One region of the Paenibacillus sp. D9 genome, then DNA from elsewhere that is predicted to be linked to it. Evidence: predicted binding sites of a transcription regulator. Region 1 holds the regulator's gene; each other region holds the start of a gene.

Region 1 (5,484 bases):
CTGAACGAACTTCTCGATGAATGCCGGGGGACAAGTGTACGGAGCATGCGGGCTCATCATCGTCATGATGCGGCCGTTCGCTTGGCCGTTCCAGTCCTTGGCGAACCGGACCGCTTCATCCAGCTTCTGGAGCTGCACGTCTTCCGGGCACAGCCCGATGGCTCCGCGCATTAGAACGCCTCTCATCCCAGACTGGTCGACGACTTTGGCGACCTCATCCATCCGGTCGTACATATCGACGAACGTCGTCGTTCCCGACTTGAGCATTTCGAGCACGGCCAGCGAAGATCCCCACCGGACGTCCTCATCCCGGAACTTCGCTTCCATCGGCCACATATAATCCTGCAGCCAGGTCTGCAGCACCTCGTCGTCGGAATAACCGCGAAGCAGCGACATCGCCGCATGGCCGTGCGTATTGATCAGCCCCGGCATGAACGCGAGGCGGCTGCCGTCGATCCTGACTGGCATTGCGTCGGCATCGGCCGGGCGCTCTTCCCCTATGTAGGCGATCAGGCCGTCCTCGATTACCATATGCCCCTTTAGTACGGGACGCCTTTCGTCCATCGTGACGAAGGTTCCGTTTTCAATCCACCATTTGCTCATGTTCGGTTCCTTCCTTATCCATGTAATAGGCGAGGCTCAGCAGCTGGGTCGTAAAATCGGCATAATGAATTCTAACCTTCTCCGGAGCCTTCAGCACGACCGGGGCAAAATTGAGAATCCCTTTGACGCCGGCCGCGATGAACCGGTCCGCGACGTTCTGAGCCTCCGCGGCCGGCACCGTAATAATGCCGATCTGAATGTCCTGCTCCTGCACGGCCTGCTGCAGCCGATCGATCGGCTGCACCTCGAGCGAGTTGATTCGGGTGCCGATCTTGGCCGGATTGGCGTCGAACACCGCAGTGATTTTCATATTGTCCTTCAAATAAGTGCTGTAGTTGCATAAGGCATGCCCCAGATTGCCGGCCCCTACGAGCGCAACGAGCATCACCTGGTCCAGCTTGAGGATGCCTCTGATCTTCTCGATCAGGTAGTTGACGTCATACCCGACGCCCTTGCGCCCGAATTCCCCGAAATAGGCCAGGTCCTTGCGGATCTGAGCCGGATTGAGCTCGAGCTTGAGGCCAAGCTCCTGCGAGCTGACGGTCTGCACATCGCGCACATGAAGCTCGCCCAGCACTTGCAAATAAACGGGCAGCCGGCGGACGACCGCCTCCGATATCGCTTTTCCCTGCTTGCTCATTGCCGGACCGCCTCCTTGGAGTCTTCGGACAGCCATTCCCTCATTCTCGGAACGAACTGATCCGCATGCATATGTTCAATTTTAGGTCCAGGCAGCGAATAAAGGAAGTGTTTCCCATAAAACGTCTCGATCACTCTCGTATCGTAAATGAGGACGATTCCCTTGTCCCGGGAAGTTCGGATCAGCCGTCCGAACCCTTGCTTGAAGCGGATGACCGCCTGCGGCACAGACAGCTTCATGAACGGATTTTGCCCGGATTCCTGAAGCATCTCCGCCTTCGCTTCCTGAAGCGGATGGTTCGGCGGCTGGAACGGCAGGCGGACGATCGCCAGGCAGATGAGCGCATCGCCGGGAATGTCGACCCCTTCCCAGAAGCTGCTCGTCCCGAGCAGCACGGATTCGGGCTGCTGCCGGAAGCGGCGGGTAAGCTTGCTGCGGTTGCTGCTGTCGAGCCCTTGCCCCAGCACTTGAATGCCGGAGCCCTGAAGGGCTTCCTTCAGCGGATCGTATACCTGCTTCAGCATCCGGTAGCTGGTGAAAAGGACGAGCATCCGCCCTCCGGTCTCACGGGCCGCTTCCGACAAGGAGGCGACCAGCGCGCTTAGATAGGCCGGATCGGCCGCGGCTCCCTTGACCGCCGGGAAGTTACGCGGAATCATGACAAGCGCCTGAGAGCGGTAATGGAATGGCGAAGGCAGAAGCACGGTGCGCGAGCGGCGCTCGTCCGCCATGTTCAGTCCCAGCTGTTCGGCGGCGTATTGGAACGACTTTTGCACGCTCAGCGTAGCGGAAGTAATGACGACGCTCTTCTTGCTGTCGAAGAAATATTCCCGGATCTGCCCGCTGACATCCGCCGGAACCGTATTGAGCTGGATGCTCTTCGTCCGCGCGGAAGGATTGGACTCGATCCAGTACACCATCTCCGGCTTGTCCGCCCGCACGAACACGCGCAGCTCGTCCCGGATGCGTCCGGCATCCTTCACCGCGCCGGCCAGATCCGTCAGCATGCCTTGAAGCACCGTATCGTCCAGCTTGTCCTTCATGTCCGAGAGCATCTTGTCGAGCACCTTGATCGTCCGGTTCATTTCCTTGAAATAGATGCCTTCCTCGTTCTGGATCGGCTCCCATTGGCTCGGCAGGCTGCCCGGCTTGAGGCGCAGGACGCTCTGCCCCGTCTCGGTCTGGCCTCCTCCGGAAGAGGCGGCCGCCAGCGACTGGAGCTGCTCGAATACCGTCTCCCAGCTGTCCTTGAGAGAGCCGAAGCGCGGAATGATCTCGTCCAGCTGCTCCGTCCACTTGGGCACTTCGTCCTCGCTCTCTCCCTGGATGTGGGAGCGGAGCTGCGGCAGCAGGCCGCTGCGCGAATCCTTGGCGAGCCGGTTCGCCAGGTTCAGGAACGAGTAGAAGCTGAGCTGCTGTCCAAGATGCTTGCCCGCCACTTCCTCCACCTGATGCCCCTCGTCGATGACGAGATACTCATAAGACGGAAGAAGGCGGTGATCGGCTCTAATATCGGTAAATAAAAGCGAATGGTTGGTAATGACGACGTCGGCGAGATTCGCCTCCTGCTTGGCCCGGTGATAGAAGCAGCGCTTGAACCACGGACAGGCCCGGTTCAAGCAGGAATCGGCGTCGCTCGATACGGTATTCCAGAATTCCCCTCCGCGATTGCCGAAGTTGATCTCTTCCTGGTCTCCGGTCTCCGTCTCGCCCAGCCAGACGACCATCTGGGACGCCGTCTGCCGCTCTTCGGCCGTTGCGGCGAAGTCCAGCGACTGAATCTTCGTTTCGAATTTGCGAAGGCAGATATAGTTGCCTCTTCCCTTGAACACGCTGGCGCGGAAGTCGAAAGGAAGCACCTGCTTGAGCAGCGGCAAATCCCTCTGCCTGAGCTGCTCCTGCAAATTGATCGTATGAGTGCTGACGACAATCTTCCGTTCGTTCTTGACGCCGAAATACAGGGAAGGAATAAGGTAGCCGAGCGATTTCCCCGTGCCGGTCCCGGCTTCGATCAGCAGATGCCGGTTGTTCTCGAAGGCGTCGTTCACCTCGCGGAACATCGTCTGCTGGGCTTCGCGCTCCTCATAGTCCGGGAACAAGGCGGTAAAGCCTTCCCGCACCTGCTCCAGATAGTCCTCGAAGCTGACGCCTTCGAGCGGGTTGTCGTTTCCTTCGTCGCGGGGAGGCTCCTCTTCCGTCCACTCTCCGGCTTTCATGGCGAACTGGCGGAAATAGCGGTGGCTGTCCGTATCCAGAGCGGTGGACGCTTCCCGGAGCGCCAGCTCCTCGCGCAGCATCCATCCGAGATCGTTGTCGGCGCTCAGCATGACGAACCGCTGCAGCGTCAGCAGCGGCAGGCTGCGCAGCTTCTTCACGCATTCGGCGAACAGGATCGCCGTCGCCATCGCGTCGCTGTCCGCGCGATGATGCTGATCGTGGCGGATGCCGAACTGCTCGGACACAGCCCCGAGCTGATAGGAGCTCAGGGAAGGATAAAGCATGCGGAGCAGCTCGACCGTATCGAGCTTTCTGCCGTCGAACGGCGAATAGCCTGCCCTGTCGAGAGCCATATTAAGGAAACCGGCATCGAAGGATACATTATGGCCGATCAGCACGGCATCCTGCAGCAGCGGAATCATTTCCAGCAGGAAATCGTCGGGCTCGGGCGCATCCGCCACCATGGCGTCGTCAATGCCGGTAAGCTGGGTGATGAAGGCTGGGATCGGTCCGCTAGGGCGCACAAAGGAGTTCAGTGTCTGGAAGACATTGAACTCCTCGTCCATCAGCACAAGGCCGACTTGTATGATTTCATCCTCGCTGCTTGTTCCGGTCGTTTCTAAATCCAGTACGGCATAGATCATTCGAAGCAAAACTTCCTCTCACAGGCAAGTCAGCTCCGCACTCCCGAAATAAAGGGATAAGGGCCCGGGAGTCTGCCGGCATGACTTGAGATTGGTTATTGGATCCTCAAAAGCCGGATCGATTTTGTGCGCCTGCCGGAACAGCCTCTCCGCATGGTCCATGTTGAGGCGCACCGCCTGTATGCAGCCGAGCGCATTGAAGCCGATCGCCTGCCAGCGGGGGTGGTCCGTGAGGCTGACGAGCAGCTTGAAATGAAGCTCGGCATCGCTCCATTGCTGCAGATGCATCAGCGTCATGGCCAAATACATGCGGGCCAGATCGCATTCCGGCGAGCATTCCACCGCTTCCTGGAAATGCCGGGCAGCCTGCGGAAACATGAAAAGCTTGAAATATCCTTGGCCCTTGGCAATCCTCTCCACATTGTCGCCCGACACATCCATGGCGAACGATCCCTGCTGGGGCTTGGAAACCATGTCCATCCCATTGGCGATCGCCGGACCGCAGAGTGCTTCCTTCATAGCCGCGGTGACTATGCCGGTGCCTGCGATCCGGCTGTCGGAAGCTCCTGTGGCGGCAGCGGCAGCGGACTGCGCACCTCCAGCTCCCGCGATTTCAGGCAAGGGGAAGGATGTGCCGGCCGTGATGCCTGCGGATGCCGCCGCTGCCGGGAATTCCTCGCGGAAATCCGCCATTTTCTCTTCCAGGCGAAGCCATTCCTCAATGAACTGGTCGCTGATTCCTCGCAGCTGGGCGAGCTGCTCCAGCATCTCTTTGCGTTCTTCGGAGCTGCAATGCGGGTAACGCAGCATGATGTCGTCCAGCAGATCGTTCATAACGGCAAACAGCTGTTGAAACATCCCGGACACCCGCCTTCCACAGGGAATAAAGGCTATGCAAATGACAGCAATGACCGGTCAAGCTCTCTCCGGTACCCTCATTCTGTGTTTTGGCGCCCTTTTGTATACCCTGCGGAGCAGTTCCCTCAGACGTAAGGATAAGGATTAAAGGATGACGGCATGAACTTCTTCATCCATAACCTGGACCGGCTGGTTGCCGTCGTCCAGAATGACAACCTTCGGCTTGTAGGCGCGGGCTTCCTCTTCGGACATGGCCGCATAGGAAATAATGATGACCTTGTCGCCCGGCTGCACGAGACGGGCTGCCGCTCCGTTGAGACAGATGACGCCCGAATGCCGCGGACCTGGAATGATATACGTCTCCAGCCGGGCCCCGTTGTTGTTGTTGACGATCTGGACTTTCTCGTTCGCCCAGAGATCCGCCTTTTCCATCAGAGCTTCATCTATAGTAATGCTTCCTACATAGTTCAGGTTCGCTTCCGTCACCGTCGCGCGGTGCAGCTTGGATTTCATCATGGTACG
Region 2 (5,484 bases), 230 kb from region 1:
TCCTTGATCTAAGGCCTGTAAGGATGTGAACCATTGGGTTTATTTCTTCCCTTTGACATAATCCGCATCGAACAGGAACAGCTTGAAGACAAGAGCCAGCGAAGGAATCAGCAGGCACAGGCCTCCAATGAAAGCGACGACAAGCGCAAATCCCATCGACGGCGAGGTAGCGCCGCCTTGAATCGTGATGTACGGGTCGAGGATATACGGGTAATGCCCGATTCCATAAGCGAAAAAGGCGGAGAAAAATTGCAGCATGATGCATATGAAAGCCAGACCGTACCGGCGTCCTTGATATAAAAGCCACATAGCGACCATGAAAAAGGCAACGGAAAGCCCGAGCAGCCACCATAAATCCATCATGTTTTGAAAATGCCGCTCATTATGCTGGCCCAAAAAAATAAACGCCGTCAATGCGGTAATGATCGTCGGGGTGCTCCAAAACAGGGCATAGGTCCGCAGCAGCTTCAGAGCGGAATGATCCTCTGCGCGCGAGGCGTAAAAGGCCAGAAAAGAGCTGCTGATGAACAAGACGGACACGATCGCCAGGCCGACGATGCTCCAGGACAACGGATTTGTGAACAGCGCCCAGTAATCCAGAGAAACGGCGTCCGCCTCCTTCAAGATAAAGCCGCCTTCTGACACGGTCAGAGCCACCGACAATGAAGCCGGAATCAGCAGCCCCGTCGCTCCGTACAGAAACAGATAAATGATGTTCGTTTTGGAGCCATAGTTTTCAAAGGCGTAAAACGAGCCTCGAATGGCGAGCAGGATGACGGCGATGCTTCCCGGTACAAGCAGCGCGGAGCCGTAATAATAGGCCGTATCGGGGAAAAAGCCGACGATGCCGATATAGAAAAAGACAAAAAATACGTTTGTAATTTCCCAAACCGGAGATAAATATCGGGAAATGAGACGATTCATGACGTGATCCTGCTTGGTCGATCGAGCATAAAAGGCAAAAAAGCCCGCTCCGAAATCAATGGAGGCAACGATCAGATAGCCGTACAGAAACAGCCACAGCACCGAGATGCCCATCAGCTCGTAACTGATCATGCCCTCTCGCCCCCTTCCTTGGATGAATCCCGCTTTTCTTTCATCCATGTCTCCATCTCCGCTTCCGCCGGCTTATGATGGAACAATCGGCGCAGCACGAGCACGCATACGACGGCTAAGGCGATGTACAACAAGAGGAAAAGGAAAAACAGCAATCGTACGCTTGGCGATGTCGTGGCTGCTTCTTCGACACGCATATACCCTCGAATAATCCATGGCTGCCTCCCGAGCTCCGCATACAGCCAGCCGAACTCCACGGCCAGAAATGACAGCGGCGCGGTCAGCGCCAGGATGCGGAGCAGCCACTTGTTGAGCTCGTTGCGTTTTTTCCAGAATACGAACAAGAAATACAAGCAGGCTATTGCCAGCAGCGCGAATCCGATTCCGGCCATGAAATCGAACAAGTAATGAACGAGAAGCGGCGGACGCTCATCCAAAGGGAATTCCTCGAGGCCTTTCACCTCGGCATTAAAGTCTCCGAAAGCGAGGAAGCTGAGAAGCTTCGGCAGATGAATGGCTCCGATGATTTCATGCTCCGCGTTGAGCCATCCCATCAGGATCAGATCCGCGCCTTTTTCCGTCTCGAAATGCCACTCTGCCGCTGCCAGCTTCTCCGGCTGATGCTCGGCCAAAAACTTGGCCGATACATCTCCGGCCAGCGTGTTGAGAAGGCCGAACAGCAGGACAGCCGCCATGCTGAGGTTCAAGGCTTTTTTGTGATAGGCGCTCCTGCCTTTTCTAAGCATCGTAAAAGCTGCGATGCCGGCCAATAGGGCGGCTCCAGTCAGGTAGGCCGAGCTTAAGACGTGGAAAACCTTGGAGAACGTCGCCGTATTCAGCATCGCCTGCACCGGATCGACCGCCGTGAAGTGCCCCGCTTCCATGACGAAGCCTCCGGGCTGGTTCATGAATCCGTTCACCGTTGTAATGAATACAGCGGACATGCCTGCCCCGGCGACGATCGGAATCGTAAGCAGCCAGTGGATATACGGATTTTTGAACCGATCCCATGTGTACAAATAGATGCCGAGGAAGATCGCTTCAAAAAAGAATGCGAACACTTCCATGAAGAGCGGAAGAGCGATGACATTGCCGGCCAGCTTCATGAAATGGGGCCAAACCAGCGCCAGCTGCAGGGAAATCGCCGTGCCGGTTACGACACCGACAGCGACCGAAATGATGAATCCTCGCGACCATCTTTTGGCCATCAGGATGTAGTGAGGATCCTTCTTGCGGATTCCGATGAACTCTGCGATTGCGATCATCAACGGGATGCCGACGCCAATCGTCGCAAAAATGGCGTGGAACCCCAACGTCATGCCCGTCACCATCTTGCTCCAAAATACCGTGTCTACTGCCAACCTTTATCGCCTCCGAGTATGAGAATATTTTCACAAAGTATGAAGCGAACAAACGCTTCCATCCTTTCCTTGCTTTTATCTCTGTTTGCTGCAGGGAATTGACAGCCTTGGCGACCGACCGGCGGGAACCGTGGATGAAAAGCTGTCCAAAGACGACTGGCCATGCAGGATTAAATTCATTGTACCGTTGTCTGGCTGCAATTCAATGCCTGTCATTTCTTCGACCTTAAACGTTCAACAAAGGATCAACTCTTTCCGACAACTGCGTGAAAAATGAAAAAACCGCTCGATCGGGCTATTGATTCGACCGCTGACATATGCTGATGCCAGCCTGTTCGGAGCGTTGAAACCGGACGAAAAAAACGCCGTGGAGGATATCCTCCACGGTTTCTCGAACCGACAGGCCAGGCACCGTCCTTCCTCGTTCACGCCGGATTCATCTCGGTTCCGAGGGCATTCTCTTCGATCTCAAAGCCCAGGTCTTCAATCATTTGATAGTCGGCCATCGCCTCCTGACCTGCCGTCGTCAAATAGTCGCCTACGAAAATCGAATTGGCCGCATATAGGGAAAACGGCTGAAGGGAACGCAGATTCAACTCGCGGCCGCCCGCGATGCGGATTTCCTTGGAGGGGCACAGGAAGCGGAACAATGCCAGCACCTTGAGAGCCTTCATGGCCGGCGTCAGCTGCGAGCCTTCGAGAGGCGTCCCCGGAATGGGGTTCAGGAAATTGATCGGAATCGAATCCGCATCCAGCTCTCTAAGGGCATAAGCCATTTCCACTATCTCTTTGTTTGTCTCGCCCATGCCGACAATGACTCCCGAGCAAGGAGACATTCCGCTCCGCTTCGCCGCAAGGATTGTCTCGATCCGCTGATCGTAGGTATGTGTCGACGTAATGGACGGAAAGTTTCCTTTGCTTGTGTTCAGATTGTGGTTGTACCGGTGAACCCCTGCATCCGCCAGCTTTTCCGCCTGTCCTTCCTTCAGGATGCCGAGGCAGACGCAGATTTTGAGCGGCAGCGTTTCCCGTATTTCTTTGACCGCTTCGACAACCTGCCCGATCTCCTTATCGGTCGGACCTTTTCCCGATGCCACGATACAATAAGTGCCGGCCTTGCGCTGCATCGCCTCGCGCGCGCCGGCAAGCAGCGTGTCCTTGTCCAGCAGCTTGTATTTTTCGATCGGGGCCGCCGATACGATCGATTGCGAGCAGTAACCGCAGTCCTCCGGACAGAGGCCGCTCTTGGCATTGATGATCATGTTGAGCTTGACCTTCGTTCCGTAAAAATGCTTGCGCACCGTGAAAGCCGCCTGCAGAATCGATAGGATCTCATCATTCCCCGCCTCCAGAAGGGCAAGTCCTTCCTCCAGCGTCAGGCATTCTCCGTTCAACGCTTTTTCCGCAAATCGGTTCCAATCCTTTTTCTCGGTCCTAGCCATCCGCTTTGATCACCCTGTTCGTATCCTTCTATTGTTAACCTTAATTAAAAGGTATGTGGTTAACAATGATCCAGGCCATTGTATCAGTGGACCGGCAGCCTGTAAAGGAAATGTTAACCTGTCATAACATTTTTAAGTTAACACAAATGGCCGATGCGTTCCCTCCCAAAAGAAGCTGCAGCCGAAATGACCCCTTCGAGTCATGTTGAATAGGTTCCGGTTCCCTATACTTATGAAGGTCGATAAGGACCTAATTGAATGGGGGTTGTTCATACAGATGAAGATGGAGCCTGAGCTGCAGACATCGACGGGCAGCATCCGGACGGGCGGCAATCGCGGCTTGCTTCCCGCCCTGTATCAAACCGTCTGGAGATGGCATTTCTATGCCGGAATCATCTTTGCGCCGTTTCTCATCCTTCTTGCTTTCAGCGGATCCATGTACCTGTTCAAGCCGCAAATCGAAGGTTATCTCTACAAGGATCTGCTCACCGTTCGGGAAGTCGGCGCTTCCAGGCTTTCGCCCGATCAGCTTTCGGCAGCCGTCAAGCAGCAGCATCCGGGCCTGAGCATCCAGTCCATTACCCTGCCTGATGATGCGAAGTCGACGGTAACGTTTTCGGTCATGAATGAAGGGGCGCAGGCCGTTCTTTATGCCGATCCCTATGACGGAAAAGTGTACGGGATGATGAACGCCGAGAAAACCTTCTCCTCCTTCTTCAAAAAGATGCACAGCCAGCTGCTTCTGAGCGGAACGCTGCCGAACCGTCTTGTGGAAATGGCCGCTTGCTGGGGAATCGTTCTCACGGTTACAGGGCTCTATTTATGGTGGCCGCGGGGCCGATTCAGCATCTGGGGAACGGTGCTGCCCAGGCTCGGCAAGCGGGGGAGCCGTCCATTCTGGCGTGATCTGCATGCCGTACCCGCATTCTGGCTGTCCCTGTTCATTCTCATCCTGATTGCGACCGGACTCCCTTGGTCAGGCGTCCTTGGCGGACAGATCGATCGGGCGGCCAACGCCACCAATACCAATACACCTCCCTACGCATACCTTTTTTCGGGGCAGCCGGAATCCATTACCGTCGCCAAGGATATTGCGGACAATATTCCATGGGCGGCCGAAAATACGCCCGTGCCGAATTCCATCTCGGGCGGTTATGTAAGGCTGTCTATGAACGAAATCGCCGCCATTGCGGAGCGTCAACATGTCCTTAAGCCTTATACGATAACCATGCCGAGGGGTGACTCCGGCGTATACAGCGTATCTACCGATCATGTAAAGCCGGGAAAAGAAGTCACTCTGCATGTGGACCCATACAGCGGCGCCGTCCTTACCGATGTCCGCTACCAGGACTTCGGTGTTATGGCAAAGCTGATCACCCTGGGCATCGCTTTTCATGAAGGCAGGCTGTTCGGCCTGGCCAATCAGATCATCGGACTAGTGACATGCCTCGGCCTTGTGCTTATTTCGGCCGGATCCTATGTCATGTGGCGCAAGCGAAAGCCTTCAGGCACATTAGGCGCCCCCCGCAAGCCCAAGGATAAACGCGTCATGATCGGCGTTCTGGCCATCATGGCTGTACTAGGCATCCTTATGCCGCTCGTCGGCCTCTCCATATTGGCCATCT
Region 3 (5,484 bases), 2.8 Mb from region 1:
GCATGCGTCAAAAAGGACTGCAGCCCCGATTGGGCCGCAGTCCTTGGCTTCCTTTAGGCGAGCAGCGAGCGTCCGCGCTTGCCGCTGGCATCGTCTTGGCGGATGATGCGGCGCGGATTCAGCATGTCTGCCAGCGGATGCTTCTCTCCGGAAAGGGCGGCCAGCAGCATCGAGGCCGCCAGCGCACTGTAGACGGTGCCGTTGCCGCCGCAGCCCATCGAGTGGAAGATGCCGGGCTGCTCCTTGTCTTCCCCGATGAACGGAAGATCGTCCGCCGACTCGCCGAATGTGCCGCACCAGGCGTATTCCGCTTCGAATTCGGCGTCCGGGAAATAGCGCTTGAGATCGGAGAGCAGCATGTCGGAGCGGTCGCGCAGGAACGTCTCATCCCCGGCGGGGTCAGGACGGTCCTCGTCGAGCCCTCCGGCTACGATCCTTCCGTCCGGCGTCGTCCGGAAGTAGAAGTAAGGCCGGGCCGTTTCCCACACCATGCTGTCTTCCGGCCAGCCTGACGGCACGCTGCCCGGCCGGGTAGCCAGGGCGTAGGTCCGGCGCAGGATCGGCTTCAGCTCCGAGGCTGCGCTGATGCCCGGGATATAACCGGTCGCCACGACGATATGGCTGGCCGACACCTCTCCATCCCCCGCGCTGATGACCCAGCTGCCGCCGCGCCGGCGCACCTCGCGGACAGGAGATTCCTCGAAGATGGGGACGCCATTATCCGACGCCATCCGCAGCAGCGCCCTCGCGAGCCGGGGCGGATTGGCCAGAGCGTCGCCGTAAGTCGTCATGCTGGCCGGAAAAGCCTCCGCAACGCTGGAAGGCATGGCGGCGGAAGCGCCCCAGGCTACGGGGAAGCCGTTCTTCTCCAGCATCCGGAACTCCCGCACCAGCTTGGCTTCATCCGCTTCCGATGATGCGGCGTAGAGGCTCGAAGCCGGCCGGAATCCGTCGTTCCATTGGCCTGCGGCGGCGGCCAGCCGGCCGAGCGAGCCTACCGCGCCCCGGCACTGCTCATAGAACCGGACCGCCGCCTGGCCGCCATACCGGTCCGCCAGCTCGCTCATCATGATATCGTTGGAGAACTGAAGCAGCCCGGTGCTCGCGGCGGTGCTCGCCGCGGCGGCGCGCTTGCCCTCCAGAATGACGGCAGGGATGCCGGCTTCCGCAAGGGAAGCCCCGATGATTGCCCCGGTCATTCCGCCGCCGATGACGGCGACCCGGGTAACGAGCTTTTCCGACAAAGCAGGGTACTGTCCCAGCTCATCCCGCCGATCCAGCGTCGAAGGCCAGTAAAGAGTACCGTCATGTAGCTTGCGCGCAGGCTGCTTGTTCATCTGTATTTCCTCCCGTGAGGCTTAGTTAGTATTGGCTTAACCTGCCCCGAGAGGAGTTGAACCAGGGATTTGATACGCGGAGGCGCCGGCGGCTCCGCGCTTTCGGGAAACGAGGATATTCCCGTGCCAGGGCCATCGTTCCCCTTACTTCGACAGAGCAGGTAGGTTATACTTGGTAAGCCTGGATAAGGACGTGCTTCGAGCGGGCGGCTGCCGGAAGGGATGCCGGAAATTGGCGGACGAGAGCAAGGAGAGCGCTGACGGCTAGCTGTCTGGCTTTCTTAACGTCTTCACCCCGAGCGGGGCCAAGGGGAGCCTCCCGGAGCCTGGCAGGCGAAAAAACGGTAATTGTTGGGCGACGGAAGGAAATGCTCTACGGCGCGTCGAACTATATTACTGGGTATCACCATCACCAGCCGCAATTGTTTTTGGCAATTCTTCGTAATTTTGATTTGGAGCATCGGCGTCAATCAGCCTCGGAGTGGCGGGAATCCTGCGTATTGGTGAAGGAATCATTCCATGCTAGCACAGCCTCCGCGGCATGCGGAGAGCGAAGGAGGAGACAAGATGAAGGTACATTTTCAAGTAGGCAACGACAACGGCAACAGCGAGCATGACCTGTTCGTCGACGGCAAAATGATCCGCCAGCCGAACGTGTGCTGCCGGGTGGACAAGCTTCCGTGGAGCGACGAGCTCCCGCCCGAGAGCTTCATCCGCAACCTGCAGGACCAATTGATCGTCACCATCGATTCGCCCGCGGCGCGCCCCGGTATGTACTATATCGGCAAGTTCGCCCTGATGAGCGGCGAGCTGCTGGAGAACCTGCAGATCGGCATCGACAACAAGAGCGACATGGATCTGCCGATCATCAACACTTTGGCGCAGGTAGCGGCCGTAGCGGTTCAGCGTGCCTATGACGAGGCGAAGGGCGTTCCGACGGAGCCTGTAGAGGCGACGGTCGACATGGCTACGGCTCTGCCGGTCACCCAGCATACCGACGAGACGGCGGCCAAGTTCGAAGCGAAGTTCATGGAAGGGACCCATCGCGTTACCGTTCACCTGAACAAGGTCCGCGTTCCGGTATCCATCGACTTCGAATACGTCAAGGCGATTCCTGAAGCGACGCCGGTCGTGTTCGCCCTGCAGAAGGACCGCGAAGGCAACTGGCGCTCCGGCGATATTTTCCAGGAATTCGTGGACCGGTACGAGCTCGGAGCGAAGTTCACGGGGGCTTATTTCAAGGACAAGAGAGTCCTTCATACGGATATCGGCGACGGATCGACGGAATATCCGATTACCGAGGGCAACAAGTTCCTGCGCCAATTCGTGCACGGCAGCCATCATGGCGCCGGCTATGCGATCGAGGAAGCGCTGGACGACTTCAACCGCCTCGTGCATCTGCCGGACAGCCCGCGCCAGTTCTTCAGCGACGTCATCAAGAATCCGGCCCACAAGTACCATAGCCGGGCGATCCAGACGCTGCGCCGTCCGCTCGAAGGACAAGCCCGCCACATCGTGCAGAACATCCGCAAGCAGCTGACCAAGGCGCGCAACGAGATCGACGTCATCTGCGTGTACGGCGGCGGCAGCGTCCTGATGAAGCCGATTCTGCAGCCGATGCTCGAGGAGCTGTGCGAGGAGCGCGAGATCAAGCTTCTGTACATACCGGCCGAGCATGCCGTAACGATGAATGCCGAGGGACTGGACGCCTTCGTGCGCGGCAAGATCTTCGAAGCGCTCAAGTCGAAAGGGCCTAAGCAGCCGGCATAGGCGAGAAGGGTACAGGGGGTGAAGCCGGGTGAAGAAGATCAAGCAGCCCGGAGAGAATATCAGCCTGAAAACGAAAAAGAACGAATCCCCCGATGTGATGGACTGGATCAACGGCCAGTCCAATCTGATGGATTCAATCCGTTATCTGGTTGAAAACGAGATCCGCGAGCATGGCGTGCGGAATCTGCAGCTGCTCATTCCGTCCGAGAGGGGAACCCTCGTGGCCGGAAGCGGGTCGCGCATCGCCACGGCGCCTCCAGCGCCGGCGGTCGTGCCGGCGGAAGCCGAAGCGGCGCGGCGCGAGAGCGCAGCGGCTGCCGAAGCCGAAGCGCCGGCTGCCGGAGAGCTTCCGGCAACGAAGGCGGAGGAGCCGGCAGCCGTCGGCTCGGCTCCGCAGCCGGAGCCGAGCCCGGCCGAGCCGGAGCCCGCCGCCGGGCAAGCCGCGGCGGCGGAAGACGATATCGACGACGACGATATCGACAGCTGGATGTAAGCAGGTCCCCGGGGAGCTTCCGTCAGCGGAGCGGCTCCGGGGATTTTTTTTGCCCATCGGAATGATTTCCTTAGGGACTGGATTCCCGGATTTCTTCCTGTTGGTTCCGCAATCCGCGGATGGATGAGGCACAACGAAGGCCTTTGTTGGTAATTCAGACATGAATAGGCAATATTGCGCCATAATAAAAGCGTACCCGTAATTTTCTTTTGCAGTTGCAGCGGTTAAGTTGTAAACTATCGGTAGAAGTTCCGTGCCGACCGCCTGGCCGACAACGATAAGGTAGTCTTTGACTCACTCGACGTTTTCTCGGTGCCCAGGCTGGAAGCGGCCGTTTTTTTGCGTAAGCATGAAGGTCTGATGGTCTGGACTGATATGTGAATTTTGGTACAAACTCAGTCCGGCCACAACGGCATGATTCCGCATTGAGGCTGCTCCCATTCGCTGTGCGCATGATGACAACGTCCCCGCCCTCGGCCGCGACCCTGCGGAAGTTGACAGCAGCGGACGCAAGAAATCGCGGACAACCGAGGGACGGAACCGCATTTCCAGAGCAAAGGAGGAAGTAATTCCATGTCCGAAAACCAACCAACTCAAGCGGTGGCGACTCAAGAGCCATCCGCGGCGGTACAGCAGCGCGATATTCTCGACCAGCTCATGAAGCCGGAAGTTCAGGAGTCCCTTACGGTACTTGTGGATAATCTTCCGAAGCTGGCCGAAATCGTCACGCTCATGACCAAATCCTACGATGTAGCCAAGTCGCTCGCGACGGACAAAGTGCTTATCAACGACTTCGGAGGCGGTCTCGGCGAGATGGTGAAGCCGATCGTCGACAAGACCAAGACCGTCGCCCAAGCGGCTATCGAAGCCGGTGACCAAGTCAGCCACGAGTCTTCCAGCGTAGGCCTCTTCGGCCTGCTGCGCATGCTGAAGGACCCGAACGTCCAGCGCACGCTGCGTTTCACGCAGGCATTCCTGGACAATCTCGGCGAAAAGCAGAAGAACCAAAACTAACCCGCGCACTCCCCGCGGGGAGGCTGCATAGAACGTGAACGGAGGATGAACATGGCGAAGCATATTCTTATCCTGGGCGGCGGCTACGGCGGCCTGCTGGCCGCTACGACGGCACGCACGCACTTTACGCCGCAGGAAGCCCAGATTACCGTTGTCAACCGGATCAACGCGCACCAAATCATCACCGAGCTGCACCGTCTTGCCGTCGGCAACCTGTCCGAAGGCAATGTGGCGCTTCCGCTGGACAAGCTGCTGCGCGGCAAAGACATCGACCTGAAAATCGGCGAAGTCGCTGAAATCAAGCCGGACGAGAAGCAAGTGAAGCTGTCTACCGGCACGACTCTGTCCTACGATGCGCTTGTTGTCGCACTGGGCAGCGAGACGGCATTCTTCGGCATTCCAGGCCTGCAGGAGCACAGCTTCACGCTGAAATCCGTTGCAGACGCGAACAAGCTGAAAGCCCATGTCGAAGCATCCGTGGCGAAGTACAAGCAGTCCGGCAACAAAGCCGACCTGACCTTTGTCGTCGGCGGCGGCGGTCTGACGGGCATCGAGCTTGTGGGCGAATTCGCCGACATGCTGCCCGGCCTCGTGAAAAAACACGGCATCAGCTATGACGAAGTTTCCCTGTACTGCGTCGAGGCTGCTCCTACGATCCTGCCTGGCTTCCCGGCCGAGCTGGTCGAGCGCGCGACGACTTCCCTCGAGAAGCGCGGCGTCGTGTTCAAAACCGGCCTGCCGATTACGGAAATGAAAGGCACGACCGTATCCTTGAAGGACGGCAGCACGATCGAATCGAGCACGGTCATCTGGACGGGCGGCGTGCAAGGCACGGCTGTCGTGGCCAACTCCGGCATCGAAGTCAACCGC

Evidence for each region. The regulator Rex, encoded in region 1, represses fermentation and respiration genes when NADH is low (regulators of the CRP and FNR family bind a similar motif). The targets are predictions, from matches to a motif close to TTGTGAAATATTTCACAA.
Region 2: a site for Rex is predicted at 2,436-2,453, ahead of VE23_RS03905 (cytochrome ubiquinol oxidase subunit I). Genes of this name have one in related genera too.
Region 3: a site for Rex is predicted at 3,976-3,993, ahead of VE23_RS15425 (DUF1641 domain-containing protein). Genes of this name have one in related genera too.

The regions. Positions count from the first base shown of each region.
Region 1 is NZ_JZEJ01000001.1:601,372-606,855, reverse strand. Features, by position in the region: gene VE23_RS02855 (amidohydrolase) at 1-603, opposite strand, end outside; gene VE23_RS02850 (redox-sensing transcriptional repressor Rex) at 584-1,243, opposite strand; gene dinG (ATP-dependent DNA helicase DinG) at 1,240-4,104, opposite strand; gene VE23_RS02840 (hypothetical protein) at 4,123-4,962, opposite strand; gene panD (aspartate 1-decarboxylase) at 5,107-5,484, opposite strand, start outside.
Region 2 is NZ_JZEJ01000001.1:831,558-837,041, reverse strand. Features, by position in the region: gene VE23_RS03910 (cytochrome d ubiquinol oxidase subunit II) at 40-1,056, opposite strand; gene VE23_RS03905 (cytochrome ubiquinol oxidase subunit I) at 1,053-2,417, opposite strand; gene bioB (biotin synthase BioB) at 2,843-3,859, opposite strand; gene VE23_RS03895 (PepSY-associated TM helix domain-containing protein) at 4,137-5,484, shown strand, end outside.
Region 3 is NZ_JZEJ01000001.1:3,429,016-3,434,499, reverse strand. Features, by position in the region: gene VE23_RS15440 (NAD(P)/FAD-dependent oxidoreductase) at 54-1,337, opposite strand; gene VE23_RS15435 (ParM/StbA family protein) at 1,905-3,107, shown strand; gene VE23_RS25945 (hypothetical protein) at 3,136-3,600, shown strand; gene VE23_RS15425 (DUF1641 domain-containing protein) at 4,174-4,614, shown strand; gene VE23_RS15420 (NAD(P)/FAD-dependent oxidoreductase) at 4,666-5,484, shown strand, end outside.